One region of the Marinomonas sp. 5E14-1 genome, then DNA from elsewhere that is predicted to be linked to it. Evidence: predicted binding sites of a transcription regulator. Region 1 holds the regulator's gene; each other region holds the start of a gene.
The links. Region 1 encodes PhoB, which activates phosphate uptake and scavenging genes when phosphate is short. Its sites were predicted from a motif close to TGTCATANNNNTGTCANA; they were not measured.

Region 1 (4,760 bases):
GATTAGGTTCGAGAAAGCGCTATACAGCTCTTTGTAAGAGCCGTAAATATAAGCTTCAGCAGGAATTTTGACAGAAATGATGTGTTGCTCAGTCACAATGGATTCCACTGCACTTTGAATAGAATTCACAATGTCTAAAACTTTGTACCACTGATTCTCTTCACGTTTTTCATCGCTTTCTAAACGAGATAAAAGAAGCAAGTCTTCAATAAGGTGTTCCATGCGCTCAGACTGCTCAGACATGTTCACTATGCCTTTCTGCATGCTTTTCGGCAGGCTGTCTTTAAACATATCGAGGGTTTCTAGATAACCTTTAATCACTGTCAAAGGTGTTTTGAGCTCGTGAGAGGCGTTGGCAACAAAGTCTTTTCGCATTTGTTCGAGAAGATGCAGACGAGTGACATCTCGGATAAAAATAAGGTGATCGTTTTTATCGTACAACGTTGTTTGTATTTCTAGATAAACGCCTTCTTTTGCTGGGGACTTAATAACCAGCGGTTCTCCAAAGCGTTTCTGTGAGAAATAGCGGAAAAACTCCGGACTGCGAACGATGTTGGTGATTATCTGACCTCGATCTACAGGGCGCATCAGACCAAAAAAGTGAGCTGCAGAATTGTTCCACCACTCTAAATTTCCTTGGTTGTCCGCCATAATTACGCCTTCTTTTAAGGCGGTTGTCGAGCTTTCGATACGCGTTAATGCTTGGCGCATTCGACGTTTTGATTTACGTTGTTTTTTCTGCAAACGATAAACGGCATCAAAAACGTCTCCCCAAATTCCACTGGCTTCTGGAGGCGACGCCTTACTGGAATAGCGTAGCCAGCTATGGAATTGGTAAAGCTGGTACAGCTGCCAGTACAAAGACCCTAAAACATACAGCAATAATACCCCTAATAACTGACCTATGATCAGGCCAATGACAACACAAGCTGCAAGACCTGACAGCCAACTTAGTATGGTATTTCGCCAAATGTTTTTCATGCGGACCTTTTTGCTGAAAATCGGTAGCCTGTTCCTCGAACGGTTTGTATCAAAGAGTCGTGAGAGCTGCCAATGGCTTTGCGTAAACGACGAATATGAACATCAACGGTGCGTTCTTCTACATAGACATTACCACCCCAAACCTGATCTAGAAGTTGTGCTCTAGAATAGGCGCGTTCTTGGTGCGTCATTAAGAATTTTAGCAATCTGTATTCCGTTGGTCCCATATCCAAAGGTCGAGCCCCTATTGTGACTCGTTGGCTGATAGGATCTAACATTAGCCCTTCAATTTCAATCGGTTCATCAATGCCTTGGGGTGTTGCTCTGCGCAATACGGCTTTTAATCTCGCAACTAATTCACGAGGAGAGAAAGGTTTGGTTATGTAGTCATCCGCACCAACCTCTAAGCCTTGGATTTTGTTGTCTTCTTCACTTTTTGCCGTCAACATGATGACTGGAATTTCAGCCGTTGTGTTGTCTTTCTTCAAGCGACGAGTGAGTTCAATGCCACTGCCCCCCGGCATCATCCAATCAACAAGAATTAAATCTGGTCGGTGGTCGACGATAATTTCGTGGGCTTGCTGAATATTCTCGGCTTCTAAATATTCATAGCCTGCCATTTCTAGAGCAATCGCGATCATTTCGCGTATTGAAGACTCGTCATCAATAATTAATACTTTTTTACCGGTCACAGGATCTACCCTCACCTCAGGAACGGTTTTATTAAAGCTGTCAAATGTGACAGTTTGGTTAAAGTGTCACAACTTTGCCATATATTACAGAAAATAGCTTAAATTTAGACCAATGAAGAGACAAAAGCCAATGCGGTTATTATCTAGAAATGATCGAAAGCAGGCGGCTTTATCACGGCTTCGAGCTTGTTTAAATTGTAAATAAAATAATCCGACACAACACACAAGAGCAATAAAATACGGCCAATCTAATCCAGCCAGTATCCCCACCCAAGTTAAGAGAGACAAAGTCAGACCTTGCAGGCAAAGAATGATAAGCAGATCGTGTTCCCCAAATAAGATAGCCGTCGATTTGATACCGACTTTGAGGTCATCTTCACGGTCTGTCATCGCATAATAGGTATCGTATGCGATCGTCCAGAAGCAGTTGGCAATGAACAGCATCCAAAGTATAGGGTCTCTTAAGTCACCGCCTTGAGCACTGAACGCCATGGGTATTGCCCAAGAAAAAGCCAAACCTAGGAACAGCTGAGGTAAGTGGGTATATCGCTTCATAAAGGGGTAAAGTGCAGCAAGACCTAATCCGATAAATGACAATAAAATGGTTCGAACGTCAGTGAAAAGAATTAAAATAAAGCTTACTGCGCAAAGAGTTGCGAAAAGCGCTAGAGCTTCTTTTGCGGATACGCGACCCGAGGGCAATGGTCGGTTCTTGGTACGTTCAACGCTGCCATCTACATTTCTATCGGCATAATCATTAATCACACAACCAGCAGAGCGCATACTGAATACGCCTAAAATGAAAATAACAATGAGGCGCCAATCAGGCATACCATCAGAGGCGAGCCATAGTGCCCATAATGTTGGCCACATCAATAACAAAGACCCGATAGGGCGATCGAATCGCGTTAGCTCTAGGTAAACTTTCAATTTATTCATATAAAACCAAATGGTGATTTTAGTTGGTTGATATCATCAAAGAAGGCTTCGTTGACCAAGATTCCCACTCCGTATTGTTGGAAAACAGAACGTCTCGCCCATACGGTATTGGATTGATCTGGAAACATCTGTTTAGGCAGTTGAGTGACTTCGACACAGCTTCTAACAAGCGCTCTGTGTTTAAACAAATATCCGCCTAACGGTTTGTTTTTAAGATGTTTTACTTGTCGCCAATGACCTTTTAAGGATTTGGCTGGAATAATTGAACGCGCATAAATAACACTGACACCATCAACCTTTAATAAAACGGTGCGAATTCGAGCTGCCTCACGAGGGCGCAAAGCAAGTCGACGCCTTTCTCGTGCCGTTGGTGTTCCCCATGTGTCTTCAAGTACTTCAACCGTTAGTGTTCCCAGCGTTTGTAGTTTGGCTGTTAAAGAGGCTTTGGTAGTCAGCCAAGGCCAAAGAGTGGTTGGCACTTTTACCTTGTTGACTCTATGTACAGGTGCCCATCGATAGCCAAACTGCAAGGTCGCGGATTGATTCATCAATGTCATAATAAGCTAGGCATTTATCTTGTTAATTAAAGACGCCATTTTATGCAATTCGGCTGATTTTTTGAAAACCTCTTTTTCGCAGTTTTCGGCTTCTTCAAGTGTTAAGCCTATTCCATTGAGCACTTCAGGTTCAATATCAGCTTCGTGACGGAGCTGATAAGTCACGTAGAGCAGTTTGGCTAATACAGCGTGCTCTCCATAATAATGAGGCTTTTTGCTGTATCTGATGGCCATCCAAATATTGTCTGGCAAGCTCCAATAACGCAGTAGCCAAGATGCCAATTGTTCCTTGCTAAAATGCAGTATGTGCATTTCAGTAAACTCTGCTGCCAGATGCGCGTTAGCTTCTTGGTAGCGAGATAGAATGGAAAAATGAGGTGGCAAAATAGCGTTGATCGCAAGAAATCCGAAGTTGTGTAGCAAGCCTGCTAAGTAAGCATGTCCGAGCTTTGGACGGTTTTTAATTGGCATCGCTTTTACTAAGGATTCCATAAGTACAGCATTTGAAACAGAATCTAACCAGAAGTCTTCATAATGACGAGGTCCTTCTTCAGGCGTTTTAAAAGCGTTACCCATTGATAATCCAAGCGCCAAATTCATCACCATTTCAAAGCCGAGCACGCGAATAATGGCATCCTCTACAGACTCAATCGACCCCGGCGCTCCATAGTAAGGAGAAGACGCCCAGCTAACAACCTGTGCAGATAAACTTGGGTCTAATGCAATGACTTCACATAGTTCATCTGTTCCTGCGGACTTATCTGATGACAGTTTGATGATGCGATGGGAAGAAGCGGGTAAAGGCGGAACCTCTAATGTTTCTTCCAAACGTTGCTTGAGTCGTATGGACTGAAATTTACCGAGTGCTTGAAGAATTTGCTCTTCGTCATTTTCGTGGTTTTCTGCCGGTTTGTTGATTGCAGAAGTGTGAATAGAAATGCTTTCAAAACGATTTAGAGGGCCTGAAAACAGCTCTTTTAATTGGTTTCCTGTGATCTCTCGGTATTGTCCGTTGGTTTTGGTACAGATAAGAAAAGCTTGGTCATTTTCCAATATGCTGTTTTCTATAATTGTTATTACACTGTTGGGTTTTATAAGAGCATCGCCCGATGGATGAAAGTGAGCAACGGGCTCTAAACGACGTTTTGTGATGCGTGATACAGCAGCAATATCGAGCATGTTGCTTTCAGGGAAAAGAACCTGCAAACGACCAGAGTGATCTGCTAAATGCACCACTCGTATTCTCTGATTTTGTTGGTGGTCTGGTAAGACTTCCATAAAGGTTCTCGATTAAAACTATCAGACATAAAAAAGCCCCTCGTCGGGGCTTTTTCCAATATACCAGATTTTAAAACGAAGTTTCGAGTTTCGAATTAATGATTTAGGATTTGGCTTAGGAAGTTTTGAGTACGATCATGCTGAGGATTGTTGAAAAACTCATTTGGCTCATTGGCTTCAACGATTTCGCCGGCATCCATAAACACAACACGGTCGGCAACGGTTTTTGCAAAGCCCATTTCATGGGTCACACATACCATTGTCATACCTTCTTCTGCCAATTGGATCATAACGTCCAATACTTCCTTGATCA
Region 2 (4,760 bases), on a different contig from region 1:
CAGTCATTATTGGTATGAGCTGCTATGCGGTTACCATCGGAATGACTGGCTTTGTATTGCATGAAGCGTTAGAGCGCAACATGTCGGCCGAGCAAACCTACTATTTTGTCTTTGCGTTGCGCATGTTATTTGCCTTGGGAATTGCTGGGATTTTACCGTCCGTGCAGACTTATTTGATTGCGCACACAGACATTAAGCATCGTAGTGCAACCATAGCCAAAATAGGTGCATCTTTTAGTGTGGGTATGATTTTAGGGCCAGCATACGCATCTTTGCTAAGTGGATTAGGTTTAACTACACCGTTTTATATTATTGCTTTTCTGGCTGGTGGCGCCGCTGTATTGGCTTCATTTTATGTGAAAGACACGAAACATGTTCGTCAATTTGAAAAGCCTCCTGCCATTAACTGGTTTAAAGAAAGAGTTGTGCCATTCTTAGGAATGTCGACCTTGGTGATTCTTTCTATTACCGGCGTTCAGCAAATTATGGCCTTTCTGATCCAAGACAGATTCCATTTGGATGTGGCTGCAACTACAAAGCAAGTTGGGTTTGCCATGATGACGATGTCTTGTTTCAGCATTTTTGTGCAAATGATACTTGTGCCGAGATTTCAGCTCGGCGTGATTACTTTAATCTTCACAGGCTCAAGCATTGGTATATCAGCGCAGTTGGCGTTTATATTTTTAGATTCCTATGCAGGTGTGCTGTTTGCTATGGGCTTGTTTGGTACAGGTGTCGGCTTTTTGTTTCCAGGTATTGTGACGGCGCAAACCTTGTTGGTGAAAGACGATCAACAAAGCCGCTTGGCCAGTATGAATGCTTCGATGCAAGGGTTAGGAGCAGCGTTAGGTCCAGTCGCCTTGGCATCTTTGTATCAAGTCGGACAGCTAGTGCCATTCTTTGCCTTAATTTTTGGGTTACTGTTGATATTATCGATCTCCAGCTACTGTAAATCAAAGCTAGGTTAATTCGATCAAAGATCTGAGCGGCTCTTTCTTTCGAGGTGGCAATGGTCTACGGACACGAGATACCAACCTTGCTTATCGCATGGGGTGAACTCTAGGGTCGAGTCTGGATGAATTGGTATTACATTCAAACTGCTCATTCTGTCTTCGATGGGTATAAAAAATCAGATATTGACTGTGAGGCGCATTAAGGTTGCGTTAGAGCATTATCAGCAAACGAAGAATAGGCTTGTGAGCTGCAATACTAATCCAATGGGCTTTTTCTAGCCTTTTTAAAAAGCCAGTCCCTTGGCTTTTTCGTTTTCTCAGTTTCTGAGTTGTTACACCTTCTAACTTTGATGTGTTTTATTGACTCATTTCTTCATATCACTCATGAATATGTTTCTTATTGGAAACTTTTTGTCGTAAGTGATGATTTTCTTAGCTAGCTATTCTGCTAATGTACTTATGATGTTCCATGGGGCGGTGATAGAGGATAAGGCATGGCAATCAGTTTATTTGATCTTTTTAAGGTAGGTATAGGTCCTTCTAGCTCTCATACAGTTGGGCCAATGGTTGCTGCGAACCAGTTTGCTTATCAATTGCTAAAAGGTGAGTTGCTGAAACAGGTATGCAGGCTAAAAATAGATTTATATGGTTCTCTAGGCGCGACGGGCAAAGGGCATGGTACAGGAACGGCTGTATTGATGGGGCTGGAAGGCGAGCTTCCGGAATCTATTGATCCTAGTTTGGTTAGTGAGCGTGTTGAACGTATTAATCAGACATCGCAGCTGAGCTTACTTTCAAAGCACAATATTTCTATAGATGTTGCTAATGATCTTATTTTTCACCGTATTGATCGCCTTGATTTTCATGCTAATGGGATGACGCTAGCCGCCTTTAATCAAAACAATGATGAAATCCATAAGGCGACATTTTACTCCGTTGGTGGTGGATTCATTGTTGAAGAAGATGAAGAGGGTAATGTTGCTTTAGTTGAAGATACGACAGAGCTTCCTTATGTTTTTCATGATGCAGCGACGCTTATTAAGCTTTGTCGAGAAGAAGAGAAAAGCATTGCTCAAATCATGATGGAAAATGAGAAAATCTGGAGAACAGAAGAAGAGATAAAGCAGGAGATTTTGTCGATTTGGGCCGTGATGAAATCCTGTGTTCAGCAAGGTATTCACAATGAGGGAATCTTACCTGGCGGTTTAAAGGTAAAGCGTCGAGCCTCTAGCCTTCATAAAGATCTCATGAAAAAAGCGAATATGGATATGATTACACCTTCTCTCGGGGCAATGGATTGGGTGAACCTTTATGCGTTGGCGGTAAATGAAGAAAATGCTGCAGGAGGACGAGTTGTTACGGCACCAACCAATGGTGCCGCAGGTATTATTCCTGCCGTTTTGCATTATTATTGGGATTTTTGTCCTCGCTCTAATGATGAAGGTGTTATTGAATTTTTTCTAACGGCTGCGGCTATTGGCTTTCTCTTTAAAGAAAATGCATCCATCTCTGGAGCCGAAGTCGGGTGTCAGGGAGAAGTTGGTTCAGCTTGTGCCATGGCTGCGGCAGGTTTGGCTGCGGCTACAGGAGGAACGCCAGAGCAAATTGAGAACGCGGCTGAAATCGGTATGGAGCACAATTTAGGGCTAACTTGTGACCCTATTGGTGGATTGGTGCAAGTGCCATGTATTGAACGTAATGCAATGGGAGCGATGAAGGCCATTAACTCTGCGTCTATGGCATTGCGTGGTGATGGAAATCATTATGTATCGCTAGATAAAGTCATTAGAACCATGCGAGATACAGGAAGAGATATGAATGATAAATACAAAGAAACCTCTCGCGGTGGTTTGGCTGTGAATGTGATCGAGTGTTGATGCTTTGTAACGATTTATTGTTTTTAATAAAAGCGCTGTTAAAGGCGCTTTTTTTGTTTGTATATGCCTTGAATATTTGAGGTTTTTAGGTCTTTTTATCTATAAAAAGCCCGTGTAGAATGACGCCAAAATTGTGTTGCAGAAATATGACAAGCAATGGCTAAGATGTAATATAGCCCCTTTTGGACAAGTAGGCTGTTAATAAAATTTTATTAATGGCCCTTGATACTGATTAATTCTATGAAGAAGAGCCCTTATGGATCTTACAAATACCTCAAAAAAAAGTGCAGCTTTGGCTAATGGTCATGAATATATTCGTGTTCTGATTGCGTTAGCGTTTGTTTTAGCTGTCGGCTTTTATGCTACAACCAATGGAGTGGAAGTTTCTAATATATCTATTTTAGCCATCGCTGCAGCGATTGGTGCTTACATGGCGGTGAATATCGGTGCAAATGATGTAGCGAATAATGTGGGGCCAGCAGTAGGGGCAAAAGCTTTATCCATGACTGGCGCCATTGTTATTGCGGCAATTTTTGAAGCTTCTGGTGCTTTAATTGCGGGTGGTACAGTTGTTGGTACAATTAAAAACGGAATTATAAATCCTAACTTTATTGGCGATTCAGGCATCTTTATTTGGGTCATGATGGCGGCATTATTGGCAGGAGCGATTTGGCTTAACTTAGCAACGTATCTTGGTGCTCCTGTTTCCACAACGCACTCGATTGTTGGCGGTGTATTAGGTGCTGGTATTGCTGCCGGTGGCTGGGATATTGCGAACTGGGACAAGATGACAGCCATTATTGCTAGTTGGGTAATTTCCCCATTATTAGGCGGTATTATCGCGGCACTTTTCTTAATGTACATAAAGCGTGCTATTACATATAAAAGCGATATGATTGCTGCAGCTAAGAAAGCCGTTCCTTTGTTAGTTGGGGTCATGGTTTGGGCTTTCTCTACTTATTTGATTCTTAAAGGCCTAAAGAAAATCTGGGCTTTGGATTTCGTAACAGCAGCAATGATTGCTTTCGCGATTGCTCTAACGGCTTATTTCGTTGTCCGTCCTATTGTTGATAGAGCAGCGGCAGCACTTGAAAACAACAAAGACTCCGTTAACAGCTTATTTACGATTCCATTAATTGTTTCTGCCGCGTTATTGAGTTTCGCCCATGGTGCAAATGATGTTGCCAATGCTATTGGGCCATTAGCTGCGATCAATGAAGCTTTGTTAACGGGCGCAGTTACGGGTAAAGCAGCCATCCCACTGTGGATTATGATCGTTGGTGGAATAGGTATTGCTGTTGGTCTTGCTTTATTTGGTCCTAAGCTTATTAAGACGGTTGGTTCTGAAATTACAGAGCTAGATAAAATACGAGCATTTTGTATCGCTATGGCGGCAGCAATTACAGTTATTGTTGCTTCTCAATTAGGCTTACCTGTTAGCTCAACACATATTGCTGTTGGTGGTGTTTTTGGTGTTGGCTTCTTGCGAGAGTATCTAAAGCAGTCTTATGAGAAAAAGTTGAAATCTATTGTTGCTCACTCTGAATCTGCGGGCCATGATGGCTATCAAACTCAAGAGTTCGTGAAACGTTTTCAGGATGCTGATGTTGATGAAAAACGTTTGATCTTGAAAGAGTTGAAAGAGGCTCAAGCATCTTCGCCGATTTCATCTGCTGAGCGTAAAGGATTGAAAAAAGCGACGAAGAAAGAGTTAGTTAAGCGCTCTGCACTATTACGGATTGCTGCAGCTTGGGTTATTACTGTGCCTGCGTCCGCAACACTTTCTGCTATGTTGTTTTATATGTTGCTTGGTTTCTCTGTTTCTCGTTAAACTTTGCTGTATTAAGAGTACAAAAAAAGACCAGCTTGTCTGGTCTTTTTTTGTACTCCCGTTCTGCTCTGTGTTATATATAAAAATTGCTTTTTCAAA
Region 3 (4,760 bases), on a different contig from region 1:
TTACATTTTAATACATGAGGTATTCATAAGCCTGACGTAAGTCGATAAAACGATCTTGATCACCACCTCGATCTGGGTGATGTTGCTGCGCAAGTTTTCGATACTGTTGTTTAATGTCTGCTTTCGTTGGATTTTCTGTGTCGATCTCTAGGGTTTTCAAAGCCGAATCCCTATCACTTCCGGCCAAGCTAATGCCTTTGAAAAAACTATTGAGTAGGCGAGACACGCCATCCGCATCTGTTTTTTCGTATTCATCCCAATCGAGGTAATAAGCCGCTAGTTTGGCATCGACACTGTCACTGAGATTAGTGCTGCCAGAAAGGTTTACTTGGGAAGCGTTGAGCAAAGTGATGCGTGTGGCGGTAATATCAAGAACAAGGTTTTCTTCTTGCCATAAACTGGTTTGCAGTTGGTATAAGGCGTTCATAATGAGAAAGTGCTGTCGGAACAACTGCAGGTTGCTATCATCAGCAAGTTGGCTAAAAGCAGGTAAGAGATCCTTTAGTGCTTTTAGAATGTCAAACTCGCTAATTCCGTTTGGGCTTTTTTTCAAAATCGCCAAAATCGGCCCAACTAAAGGGTTTCTCATATCTCGCTCTTATACTGGTATGTTTAATACAGTGTATGTGATGCAACGGAAAAGGGTCAAAGTTAACCGTCATCTTTTATTGATTCAAAACAGGTTAAGGCAAAACTTATGTTGTGGGTTATTGGTATTATCATCGCGCTTTTGTTACTGGTTGGACCAAGTGCGTGGGTAAAATTTACTTTGAAGCGCTATGCAACAGATCGTGCGGATCTACCTGGAACCGGTGGCGAACTGGCGCAGCATTTTGTAAAACGCTTTGAGCTGGATGACGTCAAAGTTGAGACAACACAGGAAGGTCGTGATCATTTTGACTTTGGCCAGCATGTGGTTCGTCTTAGTCCGAGTGTCTTTAGTGGTCGATCTTTAACGGCGGTTGCTGTGGCGACTCATGAAATAGGTCACGCTATTGCTCATGAGAAAAAGCAGAAAATCTCGCACTTAAGTTCAAGATATTTGCCCTTTGCGTATTTTGCTCGACGTACTACGGCTGGCCTGCTCATCGGTTGGCCACTGATTTCTGTCATATTGCACTTGCCTTATGCGGTTGCTTTGCATGCGCTTGTTGTTGGTTTATCAGGTCTTTTAGCTGTCGTGGTTCAGTTGGTAATCTTGCCAGAAGAATGGGATGCCAGCTTCAATAAAGCCTTACCTATCTTGGCTGAAGGAAACTACATTCCTCAAGAAGACTTACCCAAAGTGAAGAAAATTTTAATTGCTTGTGCAATGACTTATGTTGCAGCGGCTTTAGTGAGAGTGCTATTTGTTTGGCGCTGGTTTAAACGTTGAGCCTAAGTAACCTTTTTCTCATATTTGGCTTGTCACAAAAAAGGCATGAAGTTTGCGTAAAATCGTCTTACTATGAAAGCTGACTTTTTGGTTAGCATCTGTCATCAAAAACTATTTTGCTTTATGGAGTAATGTCATGACATTGTTTTTTCCTAGGAAGGCGTCTGTTTTAGCTTCTTCGCTTCTTGTTACATCGCTTGCCCAAGCTGCCACTATTGACCTACGAGTCATGGAGACCACTGATATTCATATGAATCTGGTGGATTATGATTACTACGGTGATAAGCAAAGTGATGGGGTTGGTTTGTCCCGTGTAGCGACTCTGATCAAAGCGGCTCGTGCTGAAGTGACAAACTCCGTTCTGGTTGATAATGGTGATTTATTACAAGGTACACCTCTGGGCGATTATGTGGCAAAAGGACGGGTGCTGCGCTTCGGTGAAACGCATCCGGCTTTTAAAGCGATGAACTTGCTTAATTATGATGTGGGTAATATAGGTAACCATGAATTTAACTACGGTTTAGACTTCTTGATGAAGAGTTTGAGCGGAGCGAATTTCCCTTATGTGAACGCAAACGTCTATGTTGATGATGGTGATAACGACCCTTCTAATGATCAACCATACTTTCAGCCTTACATCATTAAAGACAAAACCTTCGTTGATTCTGATGGTAGAACGCAAACGGTGAAAATTGGTTACATTGGTTTTGTGCCACCGCAAATCATGACCTGGGATAAAGACAACTTAACCAGCCGAGTGATCGCAAAAGATATCATTGAAACCGCGAATAAATACGTTCCAGAAATGAAAGCCAAAGGCGCAGATGTTGTGATTGCTATTCCTCACAGTGGCATGATGAATTCGCCGTATATGAAAGGTGAAGAAAATGCATCTTATCATTTAGCCAAAATAGATGGCATTGACGCCATTCTGTTCGGCCACTCTCATCGTATTTTTCCAGGTGATAAAGCATTAGACGCATTTGATGGTGTAGATGGTGAAAAAGGTACAGTGTTTGGTAAACCTGCCACTATGCCTGGCTTTTGGGGTTCTCACCTTGGTGTGATTGATCTGGTGTTAGAACCTTCTAGTGACGGCTGGAAAGTGGCAGATGGTAAAGCTTTTGTGCGCGCTATATCACGCAGAGAAGGACGTAAAACCATTGCCTTAGTAGACGCTGATGCAAATATTAATGATGCTGTTGAAACCGAGCACCAAGGTACTTTGGCGTATATGCGTCGTAAAGTGGGTGAGTCTACCGCAGATATCAATAGCTTCTTTGCTCTTGTTCAAGACGACCCATCGATTCAGATCGTGAATAACGCTCAAATTTGGTATGTGAAGAACATTGTACGTGGGACATCTTATGAAGGCTTACCGATTTTATCGGCTGCAGCTCCCTTTAAAGCGGGCGGCCGAGGTGGGCCTGATTATTATACCGATGTGCCGAAGGGTGATATTGCTCTGAAAAACGTGAGCGATTTGTACATTTATCCAAACGATTTGAAAGTCGTAAAATTAACAGGTGAACAGGTTGTTGAGTGGTTAGAGCTTGCAGCTGGTCAGTTTAATCAAATTGATGCTGCTTCAAGTGCGCCTCAGAATCTGGTAAATACGACTTTCCCGACTTATAACTTTGATGTCATTGATGGCATTTCATATCGTATTGATGTGACTCAGCCAGCACGTTACGACGGTGATGGTAAATTGGTGAATCCTAATTCTCATCGTATTAAGAGTGTCATGTTCAATGACAAAGCTTTGAGTATGACAGATGATTTTTTGATAGCGACGAATAATTACCGTGCCACTGGAGGCGGCCATTTCCCTAACTTATCAGGCGATTCCATTGTGATTGATGCGCCAGATAAAAACCGAGATGTTGTTGCGAATTATTTGTTAAGCCAGAAAACTGTCAATCCAGCGGCAGATAACAACTGGTCGTTTACGGACTTCGGCAAAGCGAAAGTACAATTTGTGACGTCTCCGAAAGCAAGAGACATGGCAAGCGGCAAGATGTCGTATCAGTCTTTAGATGAAAATGGCTTTGCTGTTTTTGAGATGAAATAAGCCAAACGCCTGTTAGATATAGAATTGAGAAGGGTGCTGCAAGGCATGCCTTCTTGATTCTGTATTGATTTTTAGCAATTTTCTTTTTCCTTTCTATTTTTCTTATTGAATCTACATATTTGCTCTCTATTTTAAAGAGTATGATGAACTTCATATTGTCTAAAATAAGGGAGAAAACTGTTTCTGTGCGTATTCCAATTGTCACCAAGCTGTTTATTTCCCTGTTTGTTACCAGTGTTTTATTGGTAACCGGAATGGCGTTTTTGGTGAGTTATAGTTTTAAATCAGGGTTTCAAACTTACCTCAATAAACAGGAAGAAAACCAAGTTGTTGAGTTAACGGAAGGTGTTTCTCAATATTATTCCAGCGAACAAGGTTGGAAGATGCTCAGAGAGCGGCCTGAAATGTGGGCGGATCTTTTTGCTAATATGAATAGCCCTTTGCCTCCCAGACAAGAAAGAGGCATGCCAGATCGAGAAGACTTTCTGCCGTCAGATAACGGCCTTCCACGACCAGAAAGAGAGGGTTTTGAGCCGCCAAATGGCTTTGTGCCTCATAGTGAAGGTATGCCCGTGCCGGGTGAAAAGTATTCTGTGGCCTCTGGTAGGGGCAATGCCATGGAAAAAAATCTAAGCCCTTTGAGTCATCGCATTCATTTGGAAGATGCTCAACGCTACTGGGTAACGGGTGTTCCATTAAAGGCACAAGGTAAGCATTCAACTGAGCGTTTAGACGTGCCGATAATTGTAGACTCGAAAACCGTTGGCTGGTTGGTCTTAGAGCAGAGAAGCTTGCTGTCAGGTGAACTTGTTACTCAGTTTTATGAGCAGCAACAAACTAACTTATTTTGGATTATTGGTTTAGCGGGCTTTGTGTCTTTATTGGTTGCTTTGCTTTTGGTTCGTCATTTTCTTGCGCCTTTGCAAAACTTAAAGCAAGGCGCGAATGCATTACTAGAAGGCAATTACGATTTCTCTTTTGGGCAACGAAGCAATGACGAATTTGGTGAATTATCGGACAGCTTTCAGTCTCTTATCGGCAGTTTGAAAGAACAAAAAGAAAGCCGGGAGCAATGGTTGGTGGATATTTCTCATGAGCTGCGGACGCCCATCGCGGTACTTCGTAGCGAGTTGGAAGCCATCCAAGACGGTATTCGTCAGGTGGACACACAAAGAATCGACTCCATGCACCATCAAGTGATGGGGTTAAGGCGTTTAGTGGACGATCTTTATGTATTATCGAAAACAGATTCTGGCGTGTATCAGATAGAAGTTAGCAAGATTAACATCGGGCCTTTGGTTCAAAGGATAGTCA
Region 4 (4,760 bases), on a different contig from region 1:
AGGCGTTGCATCACCACCCGCATTTGGTTTAACTCCGCGGTTTTTGTTATTTGTCAGCGAACAGAATACTTCCACTTTATTTGGATTCGATGCGACCCATTCAGGACGATCCATTGTCGTTGCACCAACTTTAGAGGCTGCAATACGAGTATGAATTGAAATCTCTGCTTCTGTCATACCCGTTGTTTTTGGCGTTAACGCTAACCACTCACCGCGATTGTTGTCGTGAAATTTAGCAACATACAAGGTACCTTCTTCTAATAGATCACGGTTGTTTCCGCCCGCTAAATATTTATGTTTAGAAACGAAACGATATAAAAACTCGCCACGCTCATCATCCCCTAAATACACGACAACATGACCATTAGAAGCAATAGTTAACTCTGCATTTTCATGTTTGAAACGACCAAGAGCAGTACGTTTTTTAGGGCGAGCTGTAGGGTCTAATGGATCAATTTCAACAATGTAACCTGCTCGATTTGGCTCATTAGGCTCTTTTGACACATCAAAACGAGAGTCTGACATTGCCCATTTGTACCCCCAATCTTTATGGCTGATACTATAGCGCTTCATCTCTGGAGTTAATGAGAAGTTTTCGTCGCTTGAAGAGAAGTAGCCGTTGAAGTTTTCTTCACAGGTTAAGTAAGTTCCCCAAGGAGTTTGACCATTACCGCAATTGTTCCAAGTACCTTTTGCAACAACACCTTTAGAATCAGCTGAAGTACGCAGCAATTTATGACCACGAGCAGGACCTGTGATGTCCATTTCTGTATCGGCAGTAATACGGCGGTTAAACTCCGAATCTTTCACTATGCCCCATTGATTATTTTTATGTGCTATTTCAACTACGCTGACACCATGAGCCGCTTTGCTTTTGCGGATATCATCTGCTGTTGTTGGCACACCACCCGTACGATTGGCATGAAGTGTTTTTAAATTCGTATATTCGTTATTTACACATAAAATCTGGCGGCCGTGATGGGAAAAAAGTGCCATACCATCACAATGATCTCCAAACGCAGCTTCTTGAGATGAACCCGTACCACCAGTAACACCATTGAAGTTTGGAGTGCTGGAAAACATAGGCTCACCCCAAGACGCCAACACTTCCCACTTATAACCTTCTGGGACAGTCACAGTATCAAGAGCATTTGCTTTCACCATTTTGAAAGCAAGACGAGATTCTTTTGATCCAGCGGCAAGCGCTTTACCTGCGGCTAATGAGGTTGACCCCATAACAAAAGCACCAGCACCAACAGCTACGCCACCACCCAAAAAGCCACGGCGAGAAACCATCTTATTCGATACTTCTTCAAACTCTACAACCTCTGGCGCTGGTCGTACTAATTCATCTAACTCATCAAAGCTTAAATCATGTTTTTGCACGGTTTTCATAATACTGCCCTATAATATTGTTAATAGATGACTGCCGCTCAGCAAAACTGCTTTCTGCATTAGCCTCTATAAATACTGACTGTTAAAAGAAGACTTCCCCCTGCTAAAGGAAGTTATACATAAAACTACCGTTAAAAGATGGCATTAAAATGACAGATAGATTGCATTATGGTTATATGAGGAAAAGACAACATGTTGAGACCAGTTGCTTATAAAAATAATAATGCTTTTGAGGACATTGACATGATCAACACTCTACGTAAATTCTCGATAAATCTACGCTTAATCAGCTTAGTTTTCTTTTTCTCCTTAGGTTTATTACTCGTTATTTATTTAAGCCTAACAACTAATAAACAATCTCTTCTCAATGAGAAATACTCACAAACAAAGCATGTTGTTGAAACTGCTACAGGCGTGTTTGAGTATTTTTATACACTCCAACAAACTGGAGAACTAAGCAAAGAGCAAGCGCAACGCTTTGCTATGGAAACCATCAAAGATACCCGTTATTCAGAAGTCGAATATTTTTGGATAAATGACTACTCAGCAACAATGGTAATGCATGGCGCAAATGCTTCATTAAATGGGAAAAATTTATCCGGCCTTAAAGACCCAAATGGCAAAAAACTTTTTTCTGAATTTGTAAGAGTTGTAAAAGCGCAAAACGCAGGATTTGTTGACTATTTATGGCCAAAACCTGGCAGCGAAGAGCCAGTTGAAAAAATCTCCTATGTTCAAGGCTTTGAACCGTGGGGCTGGATTATCGGCTCTGGCATTTACCTAGATAATGTTGATGCTCAATTTAATAAAGAAGTCATCAAACTCAGTATTATTGGTGGCGTAATTATTTTAGCGGCTTTATTTATCTCGTTCTTAATTATGCGCTCGATTCTGCTTCCGATAGGTCAAATACGCCTAGCAATGGAGAACATTTCACATGGTGACGGTGATTTAACCGCTCGTTTACCTGAAGCAGGCAATGACCAATTAACCAAAATTGCAGCTCACTATAATACTTTTGTAAACCGACTTTCAGGAACACTCACAAAAGCAGTCACGCTCAACCAAGAAGTTGAAAATAAAAGCCAAGGGCTAAAAACTGTTGCCTCAAAAACCAAAGCAATCACCCAAGAACGTGAAGGCATGTTTGCTCAAATGACAGACACAATTAAAGAAGTCGATAGCTTTAAAGATGAAGTGATTGAAACAACGCAATCCACTATCACGTCTGCACAAGACACAGCTAACAGAACTCAAACAGGCCAAGAGTCGATCAAACAAACCGTTGAATCATTAGATAAATTATCTAATGAACTTGAGTTAGGGCTTAAAACTGTCGTCCAGCTTGCCGAGCAGTCACAAACAATTGGTTCAGTACTGGATGTTATCAGCGCCATTTCCGAGCAAACTAATTTATTGGCCCTGAATGCTGCAATTGAAGCTGCCCGCGCAGGCGAGCAAGGCCGTGGGTTTGCTGTTGTTGCAGATGAAGTTCGTGGTTTAGCCAGCCGAACTCAAGCATCAACAGACGAAATTCAGGCTATGATCAACACATTGCAAGATGGCGCGAAAGAAGCGGAGTCTCGTATCACCGAAAGCCATCAACAATCACAAAAGACCACAGAAGAAATGTCACGTACCTCCCAGTACCTGCAAGAAATCGCAAACTCAGTTAATGACATAAACACAGCCAGTAACACGGTGATACAAAGTGTTTCTATGCAAAGTGATGCAGTACAAAGGCTGAACGACTTGAATACAAAAGTGGCTGAGCTTTCCGCTCAAGCCAGTATGCAAGTTCAGAAGAATAACCAAACAAGCGAAGCTCTCGCTGAAACATCAAAAGAAACTCGCAAGGTGATGTCTACGTTTAAGCTATAAAAAAACTAGCTGAAACAGCAACATCCGCGCAATAAAAAAAGCAGCCTACTAATATATTAGCAGACTGCTTTTTTCTACTGATTATCTCCTCTCTTAGCGTATACTTTTAACGCCTTGAGAAGCTTTGAAACGAGGGTTTGATTTGCAGATAACAAACAGACGCCCTCTTCTTTTTACAACCTTACAATCTTTGTGACGATGTTTAGCACTTTTTAAAGAGCTGAGAATTTTCATGACCATCTTCCTTTATTTGCTTTTACGGTAACGACGTTTGAACTGTGCGATACGACCTTCAGTGCCATGCGTTCTCTGTTCACCTGTATAGAAAGGATGAGACGAACTAGAAACATCAATCGCCATGTAAGGGTACTCTGTCCCATCTCGTACAATCGTTTGCTGTGTTTCAACGGTAGACCCAATGAAGAAATAAGTATCAATTTGAGTGTCATGGAAAGCAACCGTTCGGTAATTTGGGTGGATATTTTTGCGCATTGGATACTCCTTATAAAATGTTATGATATAACATATCGTGAGTATAGAGCAATACTATCCGTTATCCGCTGATAAAATACTTACTTCTCACCTCAATTGATCACTCAAAAGACCAAAATAATTGTAAACACCAACAAAAATGCCGCTTCTAAAAGCGGCATTAGGTGTAATCTTTTGCATCATCAACATATGTCAATGAAGGCCTTAAGAAATATGCGTTAGATACTCGTCATAAGTACCTTGGAAATCAATGATCTTATTATCTTTGATTTCAATCACACGGTTCGCCAAAGAAGAGACAAAGGCACGGTCATGGCTGACAAAAATCAGCGTGCCATCAAAATCCATTAAAGCATTGTTCAAGGCTTCGATGGCTTCCATGTCCATATGGTTAGTTGGCTCATCCATGATCAGGACGTTCAAGTCCATCATCATAAGCTTGCCGAATAATAAGCGGTTCTTTTCACCACCAGAGCAAACGCGCACTTTCTTGTTGAAGTCATCTGCTGTAAACAATAAACGACCTAACATGGCACGAACTTTCAAGTCATCATGTTTCGCGGTACGCCATTTAGACATCCAATCAAACAAGGTTAAGTCACAATCAAAATCTTCTGTGCTGTCCTGTGGGCAATAACCTATCACCGCATTTTCCGCCCATTTGATCTCACCTTGTTTGGCTTTCAATTCATCCATCAAGCAACGGAGAAAAGTAGTCTTACCCGCGCCGTTTTCGCCGATAATCGCTAATCGCGCGCCCGCATCAAGAATCATACTGCCGCCCGTAAACAGCATTTCATCTTCAAAGCCATGACCCAGATCTTCTAATATCAGAACTTGTCTATGCAGCTTCTTATCTTGCTTGAAATTCAACGACGGCGTCATTCGACTTGATTGTTTTACTTCTGATAGTTCAATTTTTTCTAGCTTCTTCGCACGAGAGCTAGCTTGCTTGGCTTTCGATGCATTGGCAGAAAAGCGGTTTACAAAAG

Region 2: ABFY09_RS12985 (inorganic phosphate transporter) is a predicted target of PhoB. The motif match lies at 2,965-2,982, and genes of this name have one in related genera.
Region 3: ABFY09_RS10285 (bifunctional 2',3'-cyclic-nucleotide 2'-phosphodiesterase/3'-nucleotidase) is a predicted target of PhoB. The motif match lies at 1,406-1,423, and genes of this name have one in related genera.
Region 4: ABFY09_RS12905 (PhoX family phosphatase) is a predicted target of PhoB. The motif match lies at 1,533-1,550, and genes of this name have one in related genera.

What each region holds. Positions count from the first base shown of each region.
Region 1 covers NZ_JBDXMW010000006.1:81,968-86,727, reverse strand. Annotated here, with positions in the region: gene phoR (phosphate regulon sensor histidine kinase PhoR) at 1-981, opposite strand, end outside; gene phoB (phosphate regulon transcriptional regulator PhoB) at 978-1,673, opposite strand; gene ubiA (4-hydroxybenzoate octaprenyltransferase) at 1,758-2,612, opposite strand; gene ABFY09_RS07135 (chorismate lyase) at 2,609-3,169, opposite strand; gene ABFY09_RS07130 (HDOD domain-containing protein) at 3,176-4,447, opposite strand; gene ABFY09_RS07125 (amino acid ABC transporter ATP-binding protein) at 4,543-4,760, opposite strand, start outside.
Region 2 covers NZ_JBDXMW010000015.1:24,605-29,364, forward strand. Annotated here, with positions in the region: gene ABFY09_RS12970 (MFS transporter) at 1-968, shown strand, start outside; partial or broken gene ABFY09_RS12975 (aldehyde dehydrogenase) at 1,006-1,232, shown strand; gene ABFY09_RS12980 (L-serine ammonia-lyase) at 1,448-2,830, shown strand; gene ABFY09_RS12985 (inorganic phosphate transporter) at 3,087-4,661, shown strand.
Region 3 covers NZ_JBDXMW010000009.1:121,955-126,714, reverse strand. Annotated here, with positions in the region: gene ABFY09_RS10295 (DNA-J related domain-containing protein) at 8-589, opposite strand; gene ABFY09_RS10290 (zinc metallopeptidase) at 698-1,375, shown strand; gene ABFY09_RS10285 (bifunctional 2',3'-cyclic-nucleotide 2'-phosphodiesterase/3'-nucleotidase) at 1,512-3,446, shown strand; gene ABFY09_RS10280 (ATP-binding protein) at 3,632-4,760, shown strand, end outside.
Region 4 covers NZ_JBDXMW010000015.1:6,415-11,174, reverse strand. Annotated here, with positions in the region: gene ABFY09_RS12905 (PhoX family phosphatase) at 1-1,395, opposite strand, end outside; gene ABFY09_RS12900 (methyl-accepting chemotaxis protein) at 1,639-3,276, shown strand; gene ykgO (type B 50S ribosomal protein L36) at 3,370-3,510, opposite strand; gene ABFY09_RS12890 (type B 50S ribosomal protein L31) at 3,523-3,768, opposite strand; gene ABFY09_RS12885 (ABC-F family ATPase) at 3,973-4,760, opposite strand, start outside.